2 regions of the Massilimicrobiota sp. An105 genome follow, and region 2 is predicted to be linked to the other one. Evidence: a T-box and tRNA genes for the amino acid it is inferred to sense, from the RefSeq annotation. Region 2 holds a T-box; the other holds one or more tRNA genes.
The links. The T-box of region 2 lies ahead of ileS (isoleucine--tRNA ligase). A T-box ahead of a tRNA ligase gene usually reads a tRNA of that ligase, here a tRNA-Ile.

Region 1 (3,432 bases), on a different contig from region 2:
ATATACACTTCAATAATCAAATATTTTTTTATATCACCCAACTTTCCTCATAAAGTTAGAAATATGCTAAAGTCTTTTGACTCATGCTCCTATCATCATCACGTCACGGCATCCTGTATAGATGCTAGCTACTCGATTTTCATCTCTGTTTGACAGTTCATTTACTAGCATATTTTATTTGATTATCAAAGTTCTTTTCTCATTTCATTTATTTTTGTTCAGGTTTTCTTTCCTGATTATTCACTTGATGTTCATTGTTTTTCATCATGTTCAAAATTCTTTGAGCTTCATTGTTATCTACTGTTCTTACTTTTTCAGCTCTATATGTCTGCATCAACTGGCTAAAATTACCACCACCAGAAATATAATGTCCAATAAGCACCTGATCAAAATCAATAAATGCTTTTTCTAGTGGATTGTTTTCAACTTTATGTGCTAATGTATCTAAAATTCCTTTATTCGTTCCTTCATAAGTAACATTAACCGTAATCTGCTTTCCATTAAAACTATTGATACATTTCACTGAAAATACATTATATTCAATACTTTGTCCTTCTACATTTGCAGTTTTTCGTGAAATCGTATAACCGTTAAATTCCATCAATCCTAAACGATCACTTAATTTATTTACTTCAAAATCTGTCAATGCTAATACTTTTTGAATTCCATTTACAATTTTCATCATTATTATTTACCTTCTTTAACCTTTCTCTATTTCATTTATTACCCTTTTCAAAATCTTATAGTTTTGATATTCATATTGTCCCAACTTTAACTCCTTTCCCTGACAATACGGTTAAATTCATATCCTTTAGATAAAAATATTATATAAACAAAAAACCTGCATCAGATGTTTTATCAAAAAAACATCCAATACAGGTTATATATCCTATATGGTGGAGCTTAGCGGGATCGAACCGCTGACCTCCTGCGTGCAAAGCAGGCGCTCTCCCAGCTGAGCTAAAGCCCCATTATTCAATTATACATGGTGGGCCTGAATGGACTTGAACCATCGACCTCACCCTTATCAGGGGTGCGCTCTAACCAGCTGAGCTACAGGCCCATGTATATATATAACAGTTATTAATGGTGGGCCTGAATGGACTTGAACCATCGACCTCACCCTTATCAGGGGTGCGCTCTAACCAGCTGAGCTACAGGCCCATTAACGACTGCCCTAATATATTAGCATAGGCTTCTTTTTTCGTCAATACTTTTTTTATTTTTTAAGATATATTTTTATAATGGAGCAGATAAAGCCTGAAAGTAACCCTGTATTCCATCACTAATCACTGTCGCCAGCTTTTTATGATAACTGCGACTTTTTAACTGTCCTCTTTCATTAGCATTAGATAAAAAGCCACATTCAATCAATACACCCAGTGATTGTGTTGCACGCAAGATATAAAAACTACTTGATGAAATATTTTTCCTTGTTCCCGTTAAGGTTTTCATTTGATTATGAATACTATCAGCTAATCTTTTCCCATCCTCACTTTTTTTATAATAAAAAACTTGTGATCCCCAGGCACTAGAATTTGAAGAATTCAAATGAATACTTAAAAATAAATCTGGCTGATATTCATCAATCTTTAACGCTCTTAAATACATATCATCCTGTTTAGAATAGTTATAATTTCTTCTTGTCATATCCTGGTCATCTGTTCTTGTCATATAAACCGTCGCTCCACGTGATTCCAATTCTTCTTTCAATGCAAAACTGATTTTCAAATTTAATTCATCTTCATCGACTCCAGCAATACTCGCTCCATTGTCTAAACCCCCGTGACCAGGGTCCAAAACTATCACTCTTTGATTTAACAATTGTGATGATGAAACATGAATAACTGGTTTATATAAACATGTACATAAAGCAAAAAGAATAATAAAAGACATCATTTTTTTCATATGAATCATCACCCGTTTATTTATATGAAAAAAGAAATGTCTTTATGCTTAGAGTCTTTCTCCTTATATTAACCTTTAGCAACAGATAAACGTTTTTTCTTTAAATCTTTTCCAATTGTCAGCATCATTGTTAAATAACATGCGCCTCCACCAATAAAGTTACTGATAGCTTCAGCAATAAAAACACCATCAATACCCATATATATAGGCAAAATCAAAGTCAATGGAACAACAATCATCACTTTTCTAAAAAGTGAAAAGAAAACCGCCTGTTTAGACTTTCCTAATCCTACCGCCACAGCTTGTCCCGTCATTTGAAAAGCCATCATAAAAAAGCCAAAAAAGTATAAATGAATAGCTTGCGTTCCATGTGTTATGATTTCTGGATTATGACTAAAGATCTGAATATAAAATTGAGGAAACAAAGTAATACTGAGCCATAAAAGAAAACTCGTTAAAAAGCAAGTGATTGTTGTAAAACGAATAGCTTTTAAAACTCTTTGATATTGTTTAGCTCCATAATTATAGCCAAGCACTGGCTGTGAAGCGTTAGCTAAGCCTTGTCCTGGTAAAGATACAACCTCTCTAATAGAATTAATAATTGTCATAATCGCAATATAGAAATCTCCACCATATGTCTGAAGTGTGGCATTACAAACAATTGTAACAACAGAATTTGTCAATCCCATCATAAATCCAGCCATCCCTAAAGCAAATATTTTTTTCACATGTTTTATTTTTAATTTCAGTCTTTCTTTTTTTAATTTCAATATCGTTTTTTGACCTGTTAAAAATTGGAATGTCCATAAGGCAGATACAAACTGTGATATTACAGTTGCAAGCGCTGCACCTTTGACTCCCATTGCTAAAACAAAAATAAAGATAGGATCCAAAATAATATTTGTTATAGCACCTAACAAAACTGTCATCATGCCTATTTTCGCAAAACCTTGACTATTAATAAAACTATTCATGCCTAAACCAATCAAAACAAATGGCGTTCCTAATAAATAAATGCTCATATAATCATTCGCATATGTAATGGTATTCTGACTGGCTCCAAAAGCCCATAATAACGGTTCTTTAAACAACAGTCCAATGATCATAATCAAAACTGAAAAAAGAATCAGTAAAGAAAACGAATTCCCCATAATTTCTTCTGCCAAATCATGATCTCCACTTCCTCTCGCTATAGAACAAAGTGGTGAACCACCCATACCAAATAAATTCGCAAAAGCAATAATAATTGAAATTAATGGCAAACATAAACCTAAGCCGCTCATCGCAAGAGTGGCTACATCAGGTAATCTTCCAATATAAATACGATCAACAACGTTATATAAAATATTGATAAACTGTGCAACAATCATTGGTCCAGCAATATGTAAAATATGCTGGGATACATTTCCTAATGCAAAGTTATTTTGATTTTGCATTTATATAAGCTGTAATAAATCTAATGGTTTTTCTAAAACAATTGTTGCATTTTTCATTTCTTCTTTAGCGACATTACCCCATTTGGCA
Region 2 (3,432 bases):
ACTTTCTTTTTGAATGATGTTAGAACATTTTAAAGGCGACGAAGTTTTTGTTAAGAAAATTTTAGACTATCAATTTCAGGCACTGCATCATCAAAGAATGGTATTAACACCTTTCTATAATCCTCATGAACAGGAGATAGTAAGAAGTGTTATCGGTAAAGAACTGAAAGTCTTAAGTTATGGTGGTTTTACAAATGCTGAAAATCAGCGTATGATTATTTGTCCAGATTTTTATGAAATTGAAAAGTCTGACTTTGAAATTCAATTGGTTGAAGTCATATATCGCCAGCAATTTGGACGCATTCAGCACAAGGATATTTTAGGAGCTTTAATGAATTTGGGTATAAAAAGGGAGTGTGTTGGTGATATTTTTGATGGAGAGCGTTGTTTTTTTGCTTGTACAAAACAAACTTATCCTTATATTATCCAAACATTAAAACAAATAAAAAAATCAAAAATAAAGCTTCAAGAATGTCATGAAGATATTGAAATTATACATGACTATACATCTCGTTCTTTTATTTTATCGAGTATGCGTTTGGATAAAGTGGTATCAACGATGTTTAAAGTACCACGTACTTTAGCTAGTGAAGCTATTCGTAATGGGCATGTCAAAGTCAATTATAAAATTGTTGAAGAAGTGAGTTATTTGTGTCATAATAGTGATATGGTATCTTTCAAACATCATGGACGTGTTAAAATTGTGGATGAAAATAAGCAAACAAGACAGGGAAATTATGTTGTAAGTGGATACTTTTATAAGTGAGGTGGAAGGATTGGAACAATTTGATAAGCAATTTCGTGGTTATAACATTGCTGAAGTCAATGATCGTATTGGTGAATTAAAACAGGAAATTGAAAAACAAAAGGAAAAGATTCAGTCAATGGAAGAAGAAATGACTGAATTAAAAGAACAAAACACTTTACTTACAAAACAAATATCTGTACATGAGAAAACTAACGAAGAAATTGCGCGTTTAGCTTTAAAAGAAGCAAGTGAATTGATTGAAAAAGCCAAAAGAAATGCCAATATGATTCTTAAAGAATCAATGGAATATGTGCGTGGTTTGTCAAAAGATATGGATACGTTTAAACAGGAAGCTATTGATTTTAGAGCAAATGTTGTAAAAATGAGCGAAGAAATGCTAGAAACTATTGACAAATCTGAAATTTTCAGTTTAATTAAAGAAGAACAAGAAAACAAATACAATGACAAGGACAGTTTATAAGGAAAACTTACAGAGAGTTTGCAGTTGGTGAAAAGCAAATAAGGGGAACTTATAATGAATCAGCCTAAGAGTAGCTTATCTGAAATCAAGTAGGATAAGACGTTCATCGCGTTAAGATATAGAGAGCATATCTTTAAGATATGAATAAAGGTGGTACCGCGTCATCACGTCCTTTAACAGGACGTTTTTTTATTTGAGAAAGGAAGGAATACAATGAATTACAAAGACACATTATTAATGCCTAAAACAGATTTTGAAATGCGTGGAAATCTCCCTAAAAAGGAGCCAGGTTACGTTCAAAGATGGCAAGAAACGCATATGTATGAAAAAGTCATTGAACAAAATCAAGGACATGATGATTTTGTTTTCCATGATGGTCCACCATATGCAAATGGAAATATGCATACTGGACATATGTTAAACAAAATTATTAAAGATGTGATTTGTCGTTATAAAAACATGCAGGGATTGTATACACCCTATATTCCTGGATGGGATACTCATGGTTTACCAATTGAAAATGCTATTCAAAAATTAGGTGTCAATCGTAAAGAATTAAGTACAGCAGAATTTAGAAAAAAATGTTATGAATATGCATTAAAACAAGTTGAAATTCAAAAAGAACAATGTATCCGTGTTGGAACATTTGCTGATTATGACCACCCATATTTAACATTATTACCAGAATTTGAAGCCAATCAAATTGATGTTTTCGCAAAGATGGCGATGGATGGTTTAATTTATAAAGGATTAAAACCAGTCTATTGGTCACCATCAAGTGAATCAGCTTTAGCAGAAGCTGAAGTTGAATATCATGATGTGAAAAGTCCAACTATTTTTGTGAAATTCCAGGTTAAAGATGGAAAAGGTATATTAGATACAGATACAAGTTTTGTGATTTGGACAACAACACCTTGGACAATTCCAGCAAACCTTGCGATTTGTTTAAATGCGGATTATACGTATGCACTTGTTCAAAGTGAAAAAGGAAAATTAATTGTTTTAGAAGAACTTGTTGATTCTTTATGGGAAAAATTTGAATTAAAAGAAAAACAGATTTTAAAAACATTTAAGGGACAAGAATTAGAAATGATTACTTGTCAACATCCATTATATGATCGTGAATCATTAGTTATCTTAGGAGATCACGTTACTGCTGAAGCTGGTACAGGATGTGTTCATACTGCTCCTGGATTTGGTATGGATGACTTTATTGTTGGTCAAAAATATGGTTTAGATATATATTGTAATGTTGATGAACACGGTTGCATGATGGAAGACTGTGGTGAATGGTTAGCTGGTCAATATGTTGATGATGCTAATAAAACAGTCACTTTAAAACTTGATGAATTAGGAGTGTTATTAAAGCTTGAATTCATTACACATAGTTATCCTCATGACTGGCGTACAAAAAAACCAATTATCTTTAGAGCAACTGACCAGTGGTTCTGTTCAATTGATAAGATTAGAGAAAAATTATTAGATGAAATTGATCATGTCGAATGGTTAAATGAATGGGGTCATATTAGAATCTACAACATGATTAAAGATCGTGGTGACTGGTGTATTTCTCGTCAAAGAAGCTGGGGAGTTCCAATTCCTATTATTTATTGTGAAGATGGAACACCAATTATGGAAGAAGAAGTTTTCAAACATATTTCTGATTTATTTAGACAGTATGGTTCTAATATCTGGTTTGAAAAAGATGAAAAATTCTTGTTACCTGAAGGATATACAAATGAACATTCACCAAATGGTATCTTTAAAAAAGAAAAAGATATCATGGATGTATGGTTTGATTCAGGATCTTCTCATACAGGATGCATGAGAGAAAGAGGATATCGTTATCCAGTTGATTTATACTTTGAAGGTAGTGATCAATATCGTGGATGGTTCAACTCATCATTGATTATTGGAACTGCAGTTTATGATAAAGCGCCTTATAAGACAGTTTTATCACATGGCTTTGTTTTAGATGGTAAAGGAAATAAAATGTCTAAATCATTAGGAAATACTGTTGATCCAATTAAACTTGTCAATCAATATGGTGCAGATATCTTAAGATTATGGGCAACTTCAGTTGCATATCAATCTGATGTTCGTATTTCTAATGATATTATGAAGCAAGTTGCTGAAAATTATCGTAAGATTAGAAACACAATGCGTTTTGTTTTAGGGAATCTTTCTGATTTTAAAGCAAGTG

Region 1: it has a tRNA-Ile gene. The T-box ahead of ileS (isoleucine--tRNA ligase) is inferred to sense a tRNA for this amino acid. The anticodon was not compared.

Annotation. Positions count from the first base shown of each region.
Region 1 is NZ_NFLY01000063.1:5,454-8,885, reverse strand. Features, by position in the region: gene B5E48_RS12570 (hypothetical protein) at 209-685, opposite strand; tRNA gene B5E48_RS12565 (tRNA-Ala) at 895-970, opposite strand; tRNA gene B5E48_RS12560 (tRNA-Ile) at 987-1,063, opposite strand; tRNA gene B5E48_RS12555 (tRNA-Ile) at 1,088-1,164, opposite strand; gene B5E48_RS12550 (N-acetylmuramoyl-L-alanine amidase family protein) at 1,240-1,908, opposite strand; gene B5E48_RS12545 (MATE family efflux transporter) at 1,977-3,344, opposite strand; gene B5E48_RS12540 (HAD hydrolase-like protein) at 3,345-3,432, opposite strand, start outside.
Region 2 is NZ_NFLY01000026.1:7,847-11,278, reverse strand. Features, by position in the region: gene B5E48_RS08315 (YlmH family RNA-binding protein) at 17-766, shown strand; gene B5E48_RS08310 (DivIVA domain-containing protein) at 777-1,229, shown strand; T-box leader at 1,201-1,406, shown strand; gene ileS (isoleucine--tRNA ligase) at 1,443-3,432, shown strand, end outside.